DNA from 3 places in the Peribacillus sp. TH14 genome. Region 3 is predicted to be linked to each of the others. Evidence: riboswitches for the same ligand, from Rfam matches in the RefSeq annotation. Region 3 holds a riboswitch; each other region holds the start of a gene.
What was found. A riboswitch is a leader RNA that binds a small molecule or an ion and turns the genes downstream of it on or off. The one in region 3 is predicted to bind preQ1.
Positions count from the first base shown of each region.

Region 1: another riboswitch for preQ1. It lies ahead of JFU50_RS16160 (VUT family protein); the one in region 3 lies ahead of JFU50_RS07690 (QueT transporter family protein).
Region 2: another riboswitch for preQ1. It lies ahead of queC (7-cyano-7-deazaguanine synthase QueC); the one in region 3 lies ahead of JFU50_RS07690 (QueT transporter family protein).

Region 1 is NZ_JAEKEK010000001.1:3,335,095-3,342,216, reverse strand. It holds gene JFU50_RS16190 (DUF421 domain-containing protein) at 27-731, shown strand; gene JFU50_RS16185 (alpha/beta hydrolase) at 910-1,650, opposite strand; gene JFU50_RS16180 (PadR family transcriptional regulator) at 1,938-2,279, shown strand; gene JFU50_RS16175 (permease prefix domain 1-containing protein) at 2,279-3,142, shown strand; gene JFU50_RS16170 (hypothetical protein) at 3,155-4,186, shown strand; gene JFU50_RS16165 (hypothetical protein) at 4,737-4,892, opposite strand; gene JFU50_RS16160 (VUT family protein) at 4,915-5,457, opposite strand; PreQ1 riboswitch class I at 5,509-5,551, opposite strand; gene JFU50_RS16155 (TetR/AcrR family transcriptional regulator) at 5,813-6,382, shown strand; gene JFU50_RS16150 (DUF4260 domain-containing protein) at 6,434-6,781, shown strand; gene queE (7-carboxy-7-deazaguanine synthase QueE) at 6,863-7,122, opposite strand, start outside.
Region 2 is NZ_JAEKEK010000001.1:3,327,543-3,334,664, reverse strand. It holds gene queE (7-carboxy-7-deazaguanine synthase QueE) at 1-39, opposite strand, end outside; gene queD (6-carboxytetrahydropterin synthase QueD) at 32-502, opposite strand; gene queC (7-cyano-7-deazaguanine synthase QueC) at 502-1,164, opposite strand; PreQ1 riboswitch class I at 1,223-1,265, opposite strand; gene JFU50_RS16130 (methyl-accepting chemotaxis protein) at 1,463-3,142, shown strand; gene JFU50_RS16125 (hypothetical protein) at 3,658-3,873, shown strand; gene pgsB (poly-gamma-glutamate synthase PgsB) at 4,666-5,847, shown strand; gene pgsC (poly-gamma-glutamate biosynthesis protein PgsC) at 5,863-6,312, shown strand; gene JFU50_RS16110 (CapA family protein) at 6,323-7,122, shown strand, end outside.
Region 3 is NZ_JAEKEK010000001.1:1,571,447-1,578,568, forward strand. It holds gene JFU50_RS07665 (sigma-54-dependent transcriptional regulator) at 1-1,171, shown strand, start outside; gene adhP (alcohol dehydrogenase AdhP) at 1,249-2,262, opposite strand; gene JFU50_RS07675 (DUF3892 domain-containing protein) at 2,541-2,837, shown strand; gene JFU50_RS07680 (hypothetical protein) at 3,022-3,834, opposite strand; gene JFU50_RS07685 (YbaK/EbsC family protein) at 4,098-4,619, opposite strand; PreQ1 riboswitch class I at 4,787-4,831, shown strand; gene JFU50_RS07690 (QueT transporter family protein) at 4,838-5,323, shown strand; gene JFU50_RS07695 (TVP38/TMEM64 family protein) at 5,445-6,101, shown strand; gene JFU50_RS07700 (PAS domain-containing sensor histidine kinase) at 6,217-7,122, shown strand, end outside.

The DNA of each region.
Region 1 (7,122 bases), 1.8 Mb from region 3:
CCATTAAAAAAAGGATGTGAGTTTAGATGGACTTTTTTCACGGCCAAGAAGCACTTACTATAATTCAGTGGATCTTAAGGGCCATTGTGTCTTACTTCTTTTTACTATTTGCAGCTAAAATAATGGGGCAACGAGCTATTTCTCAGTTAAGATTACTTGATTTTTTAATAGCATTAATTATTGGAAACATCCTTGCCCATCCTTTATCTGATGAACAGTTAGGTTTAAAGGGACCATTGATAACGACAGCCGTATTAGTACTTTTATATATTTTTTGCGTTTTTTTGAGCCTAAAGTGGGGAAAACTTCGAAGTTTTTTTGAAAACTCTCCTTTTCCCCTTATAGAAAATGGGCAAATTGTTTATAAAAGCTTAGCCAAAGCAAGAATCTCTATCGATTTTTTATTATCTGAATTAAGAAAAGAAAAAATTGAAGATATTCAAAAAGTTGCGCTTGCATTATGGGAACCAGATGGTACAATTTCATTTTTTTTAAACCCTCAATATGAAGCCGTAACCCCTGCCGATTTAGAACTAGTAACAAAAACCTTTTCTTTTCCTAGAACGATTATTAAAGAGGGAAAAATTGATTTTAGTGAATTAACCCGCATTGGTAAAGACGAAGAATGGCTTAAAAACCGAATAAAAACTGCATACAGTGAGGACGTATATGATATTTTATTAGCAACCATTGATAATAACGATACAGTGAAAATCTTTTTATACAAATAGATTTTGAAGCTAAACCATATAAAGTAAGTCCTCTTAGCTATGCCTCTATTTAATACGATTTACTTTTACTTAAGGAAGAGAGTAGTTTTATACCCTGAATGTTAAAGGCCATCAAATTGGTGGCCTTCTTAGGACAAGATTACCCCTGTTTATACATAGAGAAAACTTCCCTCTGCTTCTACCAAAGTAGTGTATTTAAGAACTTATACACATCCTCATAAACCTGCTCACGTTCTTTGCCTAATGTGATTATATGGCCAGAGTTTTCGTACCATATCAAGTGTTTATGCTGCGTATCGACTTCACTGAAAATCGCTGTAGCACTGTTCGTATAGTCGGGATCATCCAAGCGCCCTTGTAGAACAAGAGTTGGTGATGTGATTAAATCTAAATTTTCACCAGTCTCATTTATTATATTCACCACATCTTTCAGTTGAGTCATAGGCTCTTCTTCCAACAGCTTCACTTCGGCAGCAATTTGGTCTGCATCTTTGCCTTCAAACTTCTTATAAGCCTGTGCATAATTGAGCAAGCGGTTTTTTTGTCGATCGATACTTTTTCCTTGCGTCGGAGCACACATTGAAACCACCCCTATCACAGGAAGTTCAATTCCTACTTTTAATGAGAACACTCCTCCTAAAGAAATTCCTACAACAGCAATTTCCTCGTAGCCTTCATCTTTAAGGAATTGATAACCATCCACTACGTCTTTCCACCATTCCTTTGGACCTGTTTTAGCAAGTTCCTCGGCTGATACTCCGTGCCCTCTATAAAGAGGCCCGTGACAGGTATAGTCGCGATCATTCAGGTATTTCCCTAATTTTTTCATATCTCCTGTACTTCCGGTAAACCCGTGAAGTAAAAGAACAGCTCTATTTCCACCTCTGTATGTGAATGACTCAGGTGCTTTCACTTTCATCTATCTAGGACCTTCTTTCTGCTCTTGTTGATAAATAGAATCTAAATGATTTTCAAAAAAAAATCAATTAATACCCCTTGAGTGGGATTTCTTCTATCCTATTCCGTATTTTCATTAAAACAGTTAAATCAAGTATATAGTATCCTTACCACACTCTTTACAACTCATCCGTTCAGAAGCACATTTTACTATGATTGATTTTATTTAGCAATCGTCATTTAACCATTTTTTTTAAAAAAGTAAAATATACCTTGTAATACGATGTGCATCGTATTACACTAAAGCAAATGAAAAAAGAAGGTGATTTTTTGGATAAAGAATTGATGAAGGGAAGTATTGACCTCCTCCTGCTTTCACTTCTTTCACAAAAAGAGCTGTATGGCTATGAAATGACGAAGATTCTAAGGCAAATGAGCGAGGGGCAATACGAAATCAGTGAAGGCACCCTATATCCGGCTCTTAAGCGTTTAGAAAGAAAGGAATTTATAGAAGGGTATTGGAAAGAGTCCGAGTCCGGACGCAGGAAATATTATCGTATCACAGACAGCGGCCAAACCGAGCTTGAACGTAAACGCAGCAGCTTTACCTTCCTTGAAAATTTAGTTCGGAAAAGCGCAGAGGATTTCTGATGAAAACAACATTTGAAAGGTATGTAAAAAAAATAGTCAACCAAACCGATTGTACCAAGGAAGAAAAAGAAGATATGTTTGAAGAACTGCTTCTCCATCTGGAGTTGAGCCGGGATGATTTAATAAAGCAGGGGAAGACCCCAAAAGAAGCCGAGAAAATGGCATTAATCCTTTTTGGCGACGAATGGGAAATCGGCAGTCAAATTCAGCAGGCCATTTTTCCATACCGAAAAGAGCTTATGCTGACTTTATCCATCGTTTCAATTCTTTTTACGTTTTCGGTGTATGCGCTGCAACTATTCCAAGAAGGAGATGCTTACATCGGCTGGCTTCTTTTTTCGATACTGACTAGTGCAACTTTACTCTCACTTACACTTAACCTCCTAGTCTCTATCAACCGGAAAATCATGGTCAACACCGTGTTAGTGACCCATGCCCTTGTCTATATATATGGATGGGGAATTGCGTCCGCCCTTGACTTTACATTATTTCCTTTATTCAGCCTGATTATGGCAGCGATTCTCCTACTATCCCTTTACCTCATTTACAAAACAGCCTTGGTTCTTCCAGGATATAGTGGAAAGAATTTAAAAAAAGTAAAACTTCTGCACATTTCCAATATTACACTCGGCATCTTGATTTTGTCAGTTACCTTATTTTTCTTATATGCTTTTTTAATCTTCTCAAGTGACGTCCAGCCGTTTATGCTATTATTTTTCATCCCGACTGTCTTATGGATTTCGTTATATATCCTACAGATTAAACTGTTAAAAAAGCATCCTACGGCATCAAATATATGTGCTGTTCTACAGGTATTACTTGTTCTAGCAATTATTTTTACGATGATGATACTCTACCGTTAAGGAGTCCTTCAAATGAAAAAGAAGCACATCTATCTCATTCTGATCACGCTTGCGATTGTGACTGTCTTGTTTGTCATCGCCGGCTTGATCTTTAAAAAAGAAGAAAATGAAAAGCAGCAGGGCTTAACCAATCAATACGACGTATCCACTCAGGGTACAATTGCATACGTCACACACTTTAAGGGAAAACCACAATTAAAACTCTATAATCCAACATTATCCGTTGAAGAAAAAGTCCTTGAATTGAGCAACGATGAACAAATCCTCGACCCGACTTATTCCTACGATGGAAATATGCTTGCCTTTATTGTAGCTAAAAAAAACCAAGAAGAAGATTCAACTAGTTCCATTCAGCTTCTTGATATGAAATCACAGAAAATCAGTGAATTATTCAAAGCAGACTTCCTGATCACAGAACTCGATTTCACAAAAAGCGGCCGCTCTCTCTTTTATATTGGAGCCGGTTCGTTTAAAAACTATTCGCCGATCACGGGTCCCCGCCCTCACGATCTCGATATTTATGAATTTGATATAGAAAAAAAGGAGTCCACCCAGCTGACCTCTTTTAAGAAATATGGTCTTAGTTCCCTAAATGTCACCACAGATGGAAAAGCCGCTTATTATCAAACCGATGATGATGCGGATGCTAAAACGGCTGATGAGATTTTCGAAACGCATCAACGGATTTTCAAAGTGAAATTTGACCAAACAGGTATCGAAACCGTCACAGACTCTAAACGTGATGTCGATATTTTTGATTTCACAATTGCCCCGGATGAAAAAACGATGATTTTCCAGTCCATCTCCAACGAGCAATCAGGTAGTACCTATATTTATGAGCTTTATAGCTATGACCTCAAAACCAAGACCGAAAAGCAGCTGACCCATCTTCAAGAATACACAGATCGCCCAGTCATCAGCAGCGATTCAAAAACGGTCTATTTTATGGTAGATAAGAAATTCGGCAAAAGCGACCCACAGTATCACCTATATAAAGTGGGGATTGATGGAGACAACCCGGAAGAAATTTTGTTACCTAATTAATAAAAAGGCTTCCGACACCAATTATTGACGGTGCCGGAAGCTTTTTTTATGGGGTTACTCGTGAATTTGGCTGATTTACTCGTGAATTTTCACGATTTACTTGTAAGTTTGGCTAATTTACTCGTGAGTTTCTGTTTTTCTCGTGAATTTTCACGATTTACTCGTGAATTTCTGATTTACTCGTGAATTTTCACGATTTACTCGTGAATTTCTGATTTACTCGTGAATTTTCACGATTTACTCGTGAATTTGGCTGATTTACTCGTAAGTTTTCACGATTTACTTGTAAGTTTGGCTAATTTACTCGTGAGTTTCTGATTTACTCGTGAGTTTTCACGACTTACTCGTAAGTTTCTGGTTTACTCGTGAATTATCACGATTTACTCGTGAGTTTGGCTGATTTACTCGTGAATTATCACGATTTACTCGTAAGTTTTCACGATTTACTCGTGAATTATCACGATTTACTCGCGAACCTATAATTCACACAAAAAAAAGAACCAAATTTGGTCCTTCCTTCTCTACTTATACAGATCGTTTCCTATTTATATTAATGTTTACGTTTATCTTGATTGTCTATTCCCTTATGCTTCCGATAATTGGCGCAGGAGAGCTTCATACAGTCTCCTTGGACATCCGGACCATATTTTTCACGAAAAGCTTCCAGGCAATAGCATCTATCTTCTTCCTTTTTGGGTCCATCCATTGAGTGCTTCCCTCCTACTATTTTAACCGGAGATAACGCGCTTCTCCAGTCTTACATTGATTCGGCCCAACAGCGCGGCACCGATTGACTGAATGACTGTTTTAACAATGATTTGGCCAAAAATCGCAGCGGGTACGGCTTCCCATGGCAGAACGTTGGCACCAAGTGGGCTAAGTCCAATCACAACAAATATCACCGAATCGAAAAATCCTCCGACAATCCCGCTGTAAAATACTCTCCAACTCATCGGAAGTTTTAACCGGGTATAAATTTCAGTATCAGCTGTTTCTGCCACCACGAACGATAGTGCGGAAGCAAACACAATTAAAAGGGTATCTCCTAATAAAAATGATACGCACGCTGATAATATTAGTGCCGTGACAATGCACACATACGTCTTCACTCTGCCAAATTTATTCTGAACTAGATCCCGAAAGATGAAGGTTCCCCCGATTAGTAATGTCCCCATCGGAATAATACACACACCAAGCTGTAATGGTGCAAAAGCTGCTGTAACCACATTCGCGGTGACAATGGACACTAAATACAATATAATTCTTAACATTTCTTACATTCTCCTTATACAAAAAAAACAGCACCCTAAGAAAGAGTACTGTTCTTCTTAGTTTTTTTGAGAGGGTAGCTAGAACCTCTTCCGCATGAGCGGATTATCTTTTTCCTAATTTATCGTAGCTTGAAAACGAATGGAAATCAAGAAGTTTCCACATTACCTATTTCTAAAACGAATTCAGTAAATACTTTATTAATAATTAGACTTATGGCTGATGTTTCGAATTTTGTTACTACATATGTGGATTGGAGTAGCTCCTGTCAAATCATTTTATTCTAATATTTGACAATTGAAAAACACTGCTATATGATGTTATTAACCACTGGTCAATAAATATGGAGGTGATACTATGTCGCCAAGGAAATCAGAAGGAATAGAATTATCTAAGGAAATGGTATTGAATGAAGCCCGGAAACTTTTTGCATCCGTTGGGTATTCAAAAGTTTCAATGCGGCAATTAGCTAAAACATTAGATTGTAGTCATGGCGCCATTTATTATCATTTTAAAAATAAGGCCGAAATATTTTATAGTTTGGTAAAAACGGATTTTTCTCTATTGAATAATAAAATAGATGATATCATCCTAACTGAAAATAATGCTTCTCAAAAAATAGAGAAGATATTACTATGCTTTATAGAGTTTGGGTTAACCCAGCAAAATCATTATGCAATCATGTTTTTATCTAAAGAAAAAGAAATTCAACATTTACTTCAACTTGATTCTAATAAAACATATGAAAAACTAATCAGTTCTCTGACTGACCTTACAGAAAATAAACTAAACCCTGCATCAATATGGTCTATTTTCCTTTCGCTCCACGGCTTTATAACATTTTATATTAATACACAACTTTCATATCAAGATGTAAAAAGCTTAGCTAATTTTCACGTTAAAAATATTATGAAGAGTATTGTATAATTTTTTGCACATACATTGACCAATGGTTAATAAAGATTAGGAGGCTTAAATATGGTGAAAAAATTAATACATTCTGAAGGGCTTATGGTTCTTATAGCGATAATTTATATCTATTCAATAAATGAATTTAGCTGGTCGATTTTCCTTTTATTACTATTAACACCTGACATTTCTATGTTAGCCTATCTAATCAATAATCAAATTGGTGCCAAGGTTTATAACTTGTTTCATACTTATACAATATCAATACTCATCATTTTACTAGCTGTTTCTCTAAACCAGGATACAATTTTAATGGTAGGTTTAATTTGGACGGCTCATATTGGAATGGATCGTTTTTTAGGATATGGCCTTAAATACACAACGGCTTTCAAGGCTACACACATTCAGGAGGTATAATAGTGGTATTTAGTTTATTGTCCGCATAAAAAAAGCAGTGTGATTGATCTTGCGCATCACACTGCTTCTTACTCTCTTCCTTTACACTCCCCGCTTATTTCCCCATATATACGTATGCAGCTGCGGCAGCACTTTCACATTTCTAAGTTCATCATCAGCTATTACTTTATCAATTAGCTCTTCATATTTTTTCAAAAGTCCGCTAATCAGCTGCTGATCATTAGCCGTCCTGCTGTCATCATTGCCAACCTGCAAATAAAAAGGAATATCCGGGTACCGGAAATGTACGTTTTTCGCATACTGATAATCTTCATCATCAAAGATTACAACCTTCAACGAGA
Region 2 (7,122 bases), 1.8 Mb from region 3:
TGTCGGGCCGAAGATTTCCATAACAGGCAGCTTACTCACTTTCCATCCACTCCCGTCTAGCTTCAGCATAACTCGTCGGCGTTTCATATAGACGAACAAATTCGACTCTAGCACCCTCATAATTCTTGGTTAAAAGGGCTTCGGCCATTTTTTCATAAATCCAGACAACCATATTTTCAGCTGTTGTATTCATGAGCGGCAATGTTTCATTCAAATAACGATGATCAAGGTGTATTTCAATCTCATTTTTCCAAATTTCTTTGATGTCACCAAAATCTATCATCAAACCGCGTGAATCCGTATATCCGCTCAATCCGAAAATGACCCTATACGTGTGGCCATGCAAGTTCTTGCATTTGCCTTCATAGTCATGAAGATGGTGCGCGGCATCAAAGGTGAATTCCTTGCTGACCATGACCCGCTTACTTGAGTAGTTTAATTGATTCCGCTGAATATCTTTATCTATTTTTTGAAGCTTATCCACGATAGTAAAACCGTACATTATTTAAGCACCTGCCGTCTGCTTACATAGTCATCCAACCCTTTTTTCCGAAGCTTACATGCCGGACACTCACCACAGCCGTCGGATATAATCCCGTTATAACAAGTCAGAGTCTTCTCACGGACGAAATCAAATGCGCCAAGCTGATCCGCAAGCTCCCATGTTTCCTCTTTATTCAGCCACATAAGCGGCGTATCAATCACAAATGACTGGTCCATCGACAAATTCAAGGTCACGTTCAACGATTTAATGAATACATCGCGACAGTCTGGATATCCGCTGAAATCCGTCTCGCAGACACCAGTGACAATATGCTTAGCCCCAATTTGGCTTGCCAATACACCGGCAAACGAAAGGAACAGCAAATTCCGCCCTGGTACAAACGTTGACGGTAGTTCCCCGTCTTCTCCGTCCTCTACTGCGATATCACTTCGCGTTAACGCATTCGGCGCTAGTTGGTTCAACAGCGACATATCCAGAATATGATGGGTAATGCCCAGTTCCTTAGCAATCTTTTGCGCGCATTCGATTTCCAAGCTGTGCCGCTGATTATAATCAAACGTAACCGCTTCTACTTTCTCAAATCGCTCCATTGCCCAGAACAAACACGTCGTACTATCCTGTCCCCCGCTAAACACAACCACTGCCTTTTCCTTCTTCATCATTTCTATAAAACTCCTTTTTACGGAAAAAAACAGCACCCTAAGAATAGAGTACTGTTTCTCCTTAGTTTTTTTGAGAGGGTAGCTAGAACCTCTTCCGCCTAGCGGAATATTATAATTTTCCAAATTAATAGTAACTTGAATATGAAAAGAAATCAAGAAGTTTATATCAAACTGATTATAAGACCGAATGGTAAAGTTTGTTATACAACATATCTTCCCTTACCTCCTTAAATATCCTATTATTTTTCCGATAAAAAAGGGTAAACAAAAAATATAGCAAAAGGGGTCCATTAACGTGAGAAGTATTAAAGGAAAGATATTGGTGGCATTTTCACTTATTATATCTTTGTGTATCATCTTAGGAGCATTTAATATCTATAGTAGCAATAAGTCACTTGTGCATTCCAAAGATATTATTGAACATGAATTACCGGTTCTTATTGATGAAGAACAACTACTCAATAATCTTGCACAAAGAAGCGCACTCGCGAGAGGCTATATTCTATTTGGCGACGAAAGTAATAAAGAGAGGTTCTTAAAATATACCGAAGAAAGCAAAGTCATTCAGGAGGATCTTTTATCCCTAAGTGATTCTGACAAAATGAAGGAATTGATTCAGAAAAGCGTGGATTGGAGAACGATTATTATTGACCGCGTATTTACACAATATGATCAAGGAAATGAAGAACGCGCTAAAGAAATACTAAAGGATGAAGTTGCACCAATAAGCAATGAATTGATGGATGGGTTTAGGGAGCTAGCTTCCGAACGCGAGAAATCAATTGTCGCTTCCGGAGAAATCGTCATCGCAAGTGGAGAATCAGTTAAAACGACTAGTATCATTATATCCATTGCCGCTGTCATCATAGGCCTTCTGCTTGCGCTTGTAACAGCCAATATTATTACAAAACCTCTCCTTAAAATAAGGGACAGAATGAAAGTAGTGGCGAAAGGTGAGCTGAACCATGAACCTTTAGAGCAAAAGTCAAATGATGAAATTGGAGAATTAACTCTGTCCTCCAACCAGATGCAGAAAAACCTTAGTGATACTATCGAAAAAATGCTAGTTGTATCTGAATCCGTTTCGAACCAAAGCGAAGACTTAACTCAATCAGCAAATGAGGTCCAACAAGGCAGCAGACAGATTGCGACTACCATGTTCGAGCTATCGGAAGGTTCAGAGTCTCAAGCCCACCGAGCAGCTGATATGGTCCATATGATGGAAGAGTTCACCAGAAAGATCCAGCAGGCCTATTCTTGCGGGGAAGAAGTTTCCCAAAGCTCCACCGAGATTCTATCCTTGACCAAGGAAGGAATCATATTAATGCGTAACTCGGTCCAACAAATGAAAATGATTGATGAGATTGTCAAAAATGCTGTCGAACAAGTGAAAGGACTTGACTCACAATCAAAGGAAATCTCACAGCTTGTACAGGTCATCAAGGATATTTCCAATCAAACCAATTTATTGGCCTTAAATGCGGCTATAGAAGCTGCACGAGCCGGCGAACATGGAAAGGGCTTCGCCGTCGTTGCAGAAGAAGTACGAAAACTCGCAGAAGAGGTCACACATTCAGTTGGGGATATCACAAATATTGTCACAGCTATCCAAACTGGTTCAAAAACCGTCGTCCACTCTTTAGAAGATGGATACACACAGGTAGATGCAGGTACGAGACAGATTACCCTCACCGGCCAAACATTTGAAACAATTAATAATTCAGTCGGGAACATGGGTACAAAAGTACAGCATATTACAAATGACTTAAACTATATCACTACCAATAGTATAAAAATCAATCAAGCTATCGAAGACATCGCAGCCGTGTCTGAAGAGTCTGCGGCAGGTATTGAACAAGTCTCCGCCTCCGCCCAGCAATCCAGCTCTTCGATGGATGAAATCACTAATCATGCCCGTGAGCTCGCCTCTGCTGCTGAGCAACTAACTGACCAGGTTAAAAAGTTCCAATTATGATACTAGCAATTTCCTGCGTGTTGCACGCGGGAAATTGCTTTTTTTCTTTTCTTTTCCCACCTTCTATTTCCCTAATGTCTCTTTTATAGATTGTGTTTCGTTTTCGTTAATTTGGGGAATATATTACTAGACACATTAATAAAAAACAAATGGATTCAGGCACGTATCAAAAAACATTTTGATTTATTTTCAGAATATTTAGTGTATAATATATATAACTACAGGAATATTTTTTTACCACTAAAATTAATAGTATCATCTACTTCCACTTCACCTACTTACTGGCAAGTTCCAGTATCAAACGCTCATGATCCAAGCATCCATTTCAACCAATTGCATAGGAACTTCTTCTCAAGAAGGTTCTTTAGTATTATTCTTTCAAGAGTGAATAAAACACAACCAAATAACTAATAAAACGTACTTTTCTCTCCATTATTGTAAAAAAGGGCTAAGTTTCACCAAACCTATGTTACTATTAAACTAAGACTTTTTTAACCCAAAAAGGAGGAATTCATATGAAACGTTTTTTCAAATTCATAGCAGAGTTTAACGAACGGAAAGCCCTAGAACGAGAAACGGACGAGTTCTTTCGCAAAGAATACGAAAATTATATGAAGATGAATTCTGAAAAACAAGGAAAAAAAGCGAGATTAGCTCCTAAGCTTTATGTTATTGATGGTGGTAAAAAGGACTCCAATCCTGAGATTTCTGACAGAAAGAAATCCAGTTAACCTTAATTAATCCAGAATCAGCTACTTTCGTCGTGGCTCCTTTCCCACAAATTACGAATACTCCATAACTAGCGGAGATTTCTTACCCATTCTATTATTCTAAAAAATACAAACGGAAAGCTCAGATATCCTTCTGAGCTTTTTTTCTTTTCATTCTTCTATTTACACTATATTAATAGAAGAAACTAGGCATTTTTCCAAAAAAATTTGCTTGAATTTAGTTTATTTCATTTCAAAGAAAGAAGTCACGCTATAGCCCCATGGGTATTTCTCATCTAAAAAACCGAAAATCATAAAAAAAAGAGGGGTGTTCTTTTACTCATCTTTGTTCATATTCAAAAGAGTACAACTATTTGAGTCGATAGATGCAATCTCTTACATAGAATGACAAATGCATGATTATTGTTACGTAGAAGTCAAATAAATGGGTATAAACAATTATTAAACTGTAATAAACCTCACTTTCAGAAACAATTAATTATACAAATATAGCCATTAAGAATTGGGTTCAAATACTCACGAAACTATTTTTATGCTATTCAAAATGAGTATTTATTTACACTTTCCATATTTTAGTGTAAATAAACCAAGGTTTTACTGGATTTTCACCCATATCTTTGGTCTCATAAAACATTTAATCATTTAGATACTATTACACTTATATATACATTTATTTGTAAAATACAATAATAACTATATTGCGATAGAATTTTTGACCCTTGCTTCTTAAGTTTAAAATCATGTAGTGTGTATTCAGTAATTCAAATATTTGAAAAAAAGAGAGGTTAAAAAATGGCACCAATATTTATTTGTGCGATCTTTTTGCTTGGCTATGGCATTTTCGAACAAAAACGCCATCAGAAGCGTCTCGACTCCATCCCGGTCCGTGTGAATGTGAATGGGATTCGAGGGAAATCGACTGTAACGCGTCTAATTACAGGTGTGATTCAGGAAGCTAAGTACAAAACAGTAGGTAAAACAACCGGAACATCAGCAAGAATGATCTATTGGTTTACGGACAAAGAAAAACCGATTAAACGCCGTCCAGAGGGACCGAATATTGGAGAGCAACGCCGTGTAGTTAAAGAAGTTGCCGATTTAGGAACAGAAGCACTAGTTTGTGAATGTATGGCTGTACAGCCTGACTATCAACTAATCTTCCAAAATAAAATGATTCAAGCCAACATCGGAGTTATCGTAAATGTACTAGAGGATCATATGGATGTCATGGGACCAACATTGGATGAGGTTGCACAAGCCTTTACAGCAACTATTCCCTATAATGGGCATTTAATAACCATCGAAAGTGAATATTTGGAATTTTTCAAACAAATTGCAAAGAAACGTAATTCGAAAGTAATTGTTGCTGATAATTCAAAAATTTCGGAAGACTTTTTACGCGAATTCGACTATATGGTATTCCCGGATAACGCATCCCTTGCTTTGGCCGTTGCAGAAGCATTGGGCATTGATGAAAAAACGGCTTTCCGTGGCATGTTAAATGCACATCCGGATCCAGGTGCCATGCGTATCACTAAATTCGGAGACCCAATTCAGCCAACGTTCTTTGTAAATGGCTTTGCCGCAAATGACGCTTCGTCGACGTTAAACATCTGGGAACGTGTAAGTACCTTTGGATACAGCACAGAAGCTCCTATCGTCATAATGAACTGCCGTGCTGACCGTGTGGACCGTACAGAGCAGTTTGCAAGAGATGTATTGCCTTACATTAAATCTGAAATCGTCATTGCCATTGGTGAAACTACATCACCGATAACCCGGGTATTTGAGCAAGGTAAATTAGATACAAAAGAGTATTGGGATTTAGAAAACTGGTCAACTGAAGAAATCGTAGCCCGTCTCCGCCCATTAATGAAAAACCGAATCGTATACGGTGTCGGTAACATTCATGGTGCAGCAGAACCATTAATTGAAGCATTTATGAAATCTAAAACGAAGCAAAAAGCGAGTTAAGTAGGAGGAACCTTAATGTTTGGATCGGATTTATATGTAGCCCTAGTACTAGGGGTAACGCTTAGCCTTATTTTTTCAGAAAAAACGGGTGTCGTACCCGCAGGACTTATTGTGCCAGGTTATTTGGCATTAGTATTTGATCAATGGGAAATCATGCTGGTCATCTTGATCATTAGTGTAGTAACTTATTTAATCGTCACTCACGGCCTTTCAAGATGGGTGATTTTATATGGAAGAAGAAAATTTGCAGCTATGATGGTAACCGGAATTTGTTTAAAGCTCCTATTAGATTTCGTCTACCCTGTCATGCCATTTGAAATTTTCGAGTTTCGAGGAATCGGTATAATCGTACCAGGTTTAATAGCGAATACCATTCAAAGACAAGGAATGCCATTAACACTTGGCAGCACACTTCTATTATCCGGTTTAACTTTCGGCTTAATGAACGTGTACTACCTATTCTGAGGTGCATAAAATGAAACGAACTTTAAATGCAAAAGAAAAAACACTTATCTTTATTAAACATACGAAGACAAAGAATCTTAAGTATGCTGGAATCATTCTCCCTATTTTACTAATAGCATTAGTCATTACCACTTGGATGGGACGGGCTGAAGAAGTGAACACAGTCGCTTCAAAATCGGATCAAACATTAACGATGACAATGGTCGGTGATGTGATGATGGGACGATATGTTGAAAAAGTGACAGATAAACACGGGTATGATTACCTCTTCCGTTACATGAAGCCCTATTTTACTGCTTCAGATTATGTTAGCGGAAACTATGAACACCCTGCTTTAAAAGAAGATGTATCTAAATACAAAGAAGCAGACACAGCGATTCGATTAAACTCATATCAAAGTGGTGTAGAAGCTGTAAAAAATGCTGGCTTCTCTGTAATGACCTTAGCCAACAACCATATGATGGACTTTGAAGAACAAGGCCTGCTTGATACAATTGATGAATTCAAAAGTGTGGATATGGATTACGTCGGTGTTGGATCAAATACTACAGATGCTAAAGCAAGTATCAATTATTCAGATGTTAATGGCGTACGTGTGGCCACTCTTGGCTTCACCGATGTCTATGGCAAGGATGCAGTATCCAAAAATAATCAAGCTGGTTTATTAAACTCTAATCCGGATTTATTATTTGAAATGATTGGTAAAGCTAGAGATGCTAAGCAAGGAAACGCAGACTTAGTTGTGGTAAATATGCACTGGGGACAAGAATACTCTACATCTGCTACATCACGTCAAACAGAATTGGCTAA
Region 3 (7,122 bases):
GACCGCTGTCGAGGCAATGAAACTTGGAGCGAGTGATTATATGGAAAAACCCTTTGTGGATATTGAAGTATTGGAAAAGCAACTTGACAACCTATTGAATGAAAACGACGATTTGAATCAACATTTTATCCATAACCTTGCCAAAGAGTCGGGTCTCATTGTAGGAGAAAGTTTATTAATGAAGGAACTGATTGAAATGGCTTTCAAAGTGGCTCAAAAATCCGTCAATGTCTTGATCGAGGGAGAAACAGGGAGTGGCAAAGAAGTACTTTCCCGTTTCATTCACTCAGCAAGCCCACGAAGCCACGAGCCCTTTATTGGTATTAATTGTGGAGCAATCTCGGAATCCCTTCTCGAAAGCGAATTATTTGGGCATGAAAAAGGGGCCTTCACCGGAGCAACCCAACAACGAAAAGGTTTCTTTGAAATTGCAGGGAATGGCACCCTTTTCCTCGATGAAATTGCCGACGCGAGTCCGGCCATACAAGTCAAATTGCTTCGAGTTTTGGAAACACGGGAATTTATGCGTGTCGGAAGTAGCGGGACATTAAGAACAAATGCCCGCTTAGTAGCCGCCTCCAATGAAAGTCTGCAGCAGGCAGTTGAAAAAAACAAATTCCGGGAAGACCTATTTTATCGACTGAACGTCGTCACTCTTGATATCCCCGCCTTGCGTAACAGAAAAGAAGATATTCCCCTCCTTGTCCGACATTTGGTTGAAAGAACTGGCCAGGCAGATATCTCCTTTTCCAATGAAGCTATTGAAAAATTACAGCAATACGACTGGCCCGGTAATATACGCGAATTATCTAATGTAATCATGCGAACTCTCACTCTTGCTGACCATAAACAGGAAATCTCGGCAAATGATCTCCTTCTATCTACCAACCAGGTTATTCCAATAAAAAAAGACCCGCCGAATGCGAATCAGTCGACTGAAAATCATCTCGAAGAATGGCGTAAACAGCTGGTTGCCGACTTTAATGAGAAAGATGAACTAATGCTCGAGGAAATCCTTAAGGAAATCAAACAACTCGAATCTACAATTGGCAAAGAACTCGTCATGCAGGCACTTCAAAAAACCTATGGAAACCGAAATGAAGCGGCCAAGCGTTTGCAGATCTCCATGAGAAAATTGCGATATATATTAAATGAGAAGAATCAGACATAATCTAATTATAGAATTCTTATAAGCTACCTAGAACAAACGAGGGTGCCCGATTTTAGGACTCCCTCGTTTGTTTATTTCTATTCTAAAGTTAATACGATTCTTCCGTTGATTTCGCCCTTTTCCATCATTTGAAACACGTCGTTGATTTCATCAAGCGTTCTCGTTTCAATATTCGTCCTTACTTTGCCATCAGCCGCAAATTGAACAGCTTCTTGTAGATCTTTTCTTGTACCAACGATTGACCCTTTTACAGTCACCCCATTTAGTACCGTATCAAAAATTGGAATTGGAAGTTCGTCATTCGGCAATCCGACAACGACCAATGTTCCACCCCTTTTAACTGAACTGTAAGCCTGTTCGAAAGCTTTTTTCGTAACCGCTACAGAAATGGCCGCTTGTACTCCACCAACTTTTTCCTTAATGGCTTGTACAGGATCGCTCTTAAGACCATTAACCGTGAAATCTGCTCCTAATTCTGTAGCCAGATCAAGCTTATCATCTTGAATATCAACGGCAATGACATTAAAGCCCATAGCTTTCGCGTATTGAAGAGCAACATGACCCAATCCACCAATTCCATAGATTGCTACCCAATCTCCAGGTTTAGCTTCTGACACTTTAAGCGCTTTATAAGTCGTTACACCAGCACAGAAAATCGGTGAAACTTCCGCAAAGTCAAGACCTTCAGGAACCTTGACCACATATTTTGCTGGCGCTTTGCAATATTCCGCATAACCGCCATCCACAGAATATCCTGCATTCAATTGATCCAGGCAAAGCGTTTCCCGTCCAGTCAGACAGTATTCACAATCGCCACATGCCGAGTAAAGCCATGGAATCCCAACGCGGTCACCAACCTTTAATGTAGTAACGCCTTCTGCCACCTTCTCAATAATGCCTACTCCCTCATGTCCAGGAATAAGCGGCAGCTTCGGTTTTACCGGCCAATCACCATGTACCGCATGTAAATCGGTATGACACACGCCACATGCTTTAATTTTCACTAATATCTCACCATATTCTAATTCAGGGATTGGTACATCTTTAATCTCAAGCTCTTGATTAAATTCATTGACGACCGCCGCCTTCATTGTCTTAACGTCTTGTATTTTTTTTGCATCCGCAGTACTTGCCCCTTGTCTTACATTCATGATTCATATTCCTCCCTTTTTTAAGTGGATATTTCTCACTTCCATTTATTTATGATGCAAGTGCCATGCCAGAAGAATAAAGCCCGGACAACAGTCTTTTCATAAAAAAATGCCGAAAAGTCGGCCCATTTTGACAAAAATGCGGCTCAATCTGGACGAAACCTGGTTTGTATATTGCTGACCAAATAGCTCACCCTATAAATAGGAGGTGTCCAAGCATGGACCAATTTGAAAAAGCATATGAATCCTACAAACAGCAGGGAACCCCACAAGTAAACCAACATGATACAACTGGAAAAGAAGAAATTATCGCAGTACGAAAAAATGAAGATGACAATATTATTGCCATCAAAACAAATTCTGGGCGGGAGCTTGACTATCCCACCGCTCTTTCGGAAGCTAAGGCAGGCAACCTCGCCAATGTTGATGTCTTCCATAAATATGGCCGTGACATATTGCGGAGTGAGCCCGATGGGGTAAAGGAAAATAACCTGGATGAACTACCGGAGTTCTAACTATTTGAAGAAGCTGCCTCACGTATGGGCAGTTTTTTCTGTCAGGGGGTTAAACAAAAAGGAACCAGCATAGTAGCTGGTTCTCCTTAATTCCAGTTCGTCTTGAGGATGCTTTACAGCTCTGCTTTAAAAATTGCAGAGTTATTTGAAGTATGGTCTACCTAAAACGTCTCTCACCATCATTTTATTTTTCATACCGATAGGATTCAGAGATTTCGAGCAGTTGGCCACAGGATTCCACCACTTCGATGATTTCTATCCAGGACATGTCCAACCCAAGTTCATTAGCATGAGAAATCTTATCCCGTAATTTTCGAATGGCATTCGCATCTTTCTTTCCTTTACTTTTAGAAGGAATTTGGAAGAAGAACCTCAATTCCTGATCTTTATGAATGATATCGAATTTATCACTGATTTGCAGACACTCTATTAAATTGATATCCTCATTTTTATCGATTCTCCTCCTATATAATTCGGTAGCCTTTTCTAAACGATCTCCGCTGATCATTGGATACCAACTGTCATCCCCGAATTTATCCATGATGATATCGCTCATCCTCATTTCCAAAAGGGTAATATATCCAAAAATCAGCATTCTGATTGGAGGCTTTTGAAGGTCAGCGTGGGTAATCAACTTTTTAATTGAATTATTCTCTAACACGAACACCCTCGTTTTATTCTTAAAAATATGAAGAAGTTGAATCAAAGGGGTTGAGTCCGAAACCAATTCTCTTGGTGTAAAACATTTCAAATACTCCGCAATCTTACCTTCACCAAGTTCTTGCCTTTCGATATATCCGATAATTTCCCCTTGATCCTCTACCGCCAATATATCGAAATTCTTTTTTTCCAATTCTTTTTGTATCCCCAGTGCTAAATCGTTTTTATGGCAAAACTCAAGTTCCTGGGCAATGCTCTTAACCGTGATATTTTCTTCATAAAGAGTTTTAAGACTGAGGTAACTGCTATTGTTTTTTTTATAGCTTTCATTGAACATCTTTTACCCTCCACTTACGAACTTTCTGAACGATTTGCCTATGCGCCATGTTGAACAAACCTCCCCTAATTAGACCGTTAATTTACATCTGCGGTCAACTTTTCAGAAGAAAATGGGAGCAAACCTATTCGGAACAAGTTAAAAGCTTATAACTAAAAACCCAGTAATAAAAAGGGAACAGGTAATGTCTCTCGTTATCAACAAATAAAGTCCACCCAAGTGGACTCATTTCCATTCTATGTGGTTCTTTTTGGTACGATAAATCAAAATCCATCAACTGCCTTACCTACTGCTGCTTCCTCATTCTGCTCTTCTTCCCATGCCTTACAAACATCAACCCAATCCTTTGCTCCTGAATATTCAAATAATTCAGCAAGTTTAAGTTCTATTGCAGAGTTCGCACTTCCGCATGCTGGGAATAAAGACTCAAAGCGCTTCATCGACACATCAAGGAAAACATCTAGGTCATTTGCCAACCCAAACGGGCAGACTCCTCCAATGGCATGACCAGTCTGCTCAAGCACATCCTCAGCTGACAGCATTCGTGCCTTGAAACCGAACGTCTGACGAAATTTCTTATTATCCACTTTTGCGTCCCCTGCGGCAACAACCAAAATCGCATGCTCACCTTCCCCCTTAAAGGAAAGAGTCTTAGCAATTAGCGCTGGAATAACACCGATGGTTTCTGCTGCTTCAATCACCGTAGCACTCGATGTTTCGAACTCCATTACATCGCCTTCCCGATTCCATTTTTTAAAATGGCTCTTGACACTCTCGATCGACATATTATATCCACTCCTTTGAAGTACATGTAAAAATAATATCATCCTTTATTGCAATAAATCAAAATCATTGAGACATCCACAGCTTGAAACCTTATTATTTTGAAACCATTCTTTACAAATTGACGAAACAAGCTTACATGGGATACTATTAATCATTGGGCAAACGCCTAACCGTGGTTCGTAACCATCCCACGATAAAAAACTAGGGAGAGATTAAAATGAATGTTCGTACACTTGTGATAAACGGGTTATTGGCTGCCTTGTATGTGGCGGTCTCATTGGTGTTTAAACCAATAGCTTTTGAGATGTTTCAATTTCGTGTACCGGAAATGTTGAATCATCTGATTGTATTCAATAAAAAATATATCTACGGCATAGTGGGCGGCGTTTTCATATCGAATCTGCTCTTTTCGCCGATGGTGCCGTATGATTTGATTTTTGGGGTAGGGCAATCCGTGCTCGCCTTATTGCTTGTCATTTTTGTATCTCGGTTCATAAAAAGCATTAAAGGACGAATGATCGCCACGATTATCTTTTTCACATTCACAATGTTTTTAATTGCAATTGAACTGAACCTTGCCTTTGGCTTACCTTTCTGGTTTAGCTGGATGACCACGGCTGTCGGTGAGTGCGTTGTCCTCTTGATTGGTGCGCCAATCATTTATGGAATGAACAAAAGAATTCAGTTTGAAAAGTGGCTATAAAGGAATCTTTGCGTCGTTAGCCCACTATAATGGAAAAGAGCTGTCTGCTTCATGCGGAAGCTCTTTTTTTCACCATTGAACCTGAAGATGATAAACTATTAGAATGAATGGTGGTGACCTTTTGAAAAAAATACTGACCTTAATCGGTCTACTGGTAATAGTAATATTTATCGTTTCCAATGCAGAATTGTTCACCATGGTTTGGAAAAGTGATTTGGATTCAGTTATAACCATATTGACAGAAAACCTTTTGCTTACTTTTGTTGTGACATTTGTGTTGATGATTGTCCAAAATTCTTTTACCATTATACCCTTAATTTTACTCCTAACCATCAATGTCGCGATATTTGGATTCATATATGGGTACCTATGGAGTTGGGTTACAAGTGTCGTTGCATCAGGATTCATTTTTTATGCAGCCAGGAACTGGTTTCAGGCACCTCTCTTAAAGAAAATGGGCCCAAAATGGAAAGAATCCGTTGTAGAGCATGGCTTTATGTACGTGTTTACCGGAAGGATATTCCCACTCATACCAACAAGTTTAATTAACTTGGCAGCAGGAGTCAGTTCTGTAACCTTCAAGGATTTTTTATTAGCGACCGCACTCGGCAATCTTATATACTTTTTCTTTCTATCCTTAATCCCTTATGGTCTCCTATCTGTGGAAATGAACCAATATACACTAGCTGTACTCGCCTTCCTCTTCTTACTATTTTTCCTTATCTATAAACGCTTTAAGAAGAAAAAGAAAGTAACCTTCTTCAGGAAAAACAGGTGACTGTTAGGGTTCCTGTTTTTTTATTTATGATTCTGCATATATTTTTCTTTGATAGTTTGTTAAAATGTGTATGTATTTTTAACCTTTGAAATGTCGTAAATCAGGGAGAATCTCCATGTCCAAACGCTCCATTTTAGTACTATATATCCTATTTGGGATTCTTACGCTAGTCGTGTTCGACTACTTTTTAACTACTAATATTGAAAACAAAGAGGTCTTTATTCAACTCCAAAGAGCAGAAGGAATTGTTTTTCTTTTATCAATAGGCTTGATTTTATTTCTTTATTTGGCTAAAAGAGAAAAATTCAAGCAATTAAAAGAAGAGGAACAGCGTCGTCGCACGCTCATTAATTCAATGGTAGACTTCGTTAACTTCAAGGATGGAGATGGCCGATGGCTTGAATCCAACACCTTTGGTCTGCAATTATTTCAATTGGAACATGTAGACTATAAGGGGAAAAAAGACAGTGAGCTCGCAGAATACTCCGAATTTTATAAAGAGTCGTTAATCTACTGTGAAATTTCAGATGAAGAAACGTGGATAAAAAAGGAGATTACGCGGTGTGAGGAAATCATCCCGCTACCCAACGGCAATCATAAGACCTTTGATACCATCAAAGTTCCTTTGTTCTTTGAAGATGGTTCCCGAAAAGGATTAGTGGTCATTGGCAGGGATATTTCTGAAAGAGTTGTCGCAGAAAATCAATTATTTGAGAGTGAACAGCGCTATAAATCATTGTTCGAACACAACCCTTATCCGATGCTGATGCTTGATTTAACCGGAATAATTACCACCGTCAATCCAAGGTTTGAAACAGTTACAGGCTTTCATCAAGAAGAAATCCAAGGTGCCTCTTTTATTGAGTTAAACTTTTCCGCAGAAGATGAAGAACTGATTCGTACATCCTGTCAATACGTCGTCGAAAACCAAAAGGGGATAAAAAAAGGAAAAGATATAGAGTTTCTCACGAAATACGGGGAGTCTCTTTTACTTTCATGTACATTTGTCCCGATGCTTATT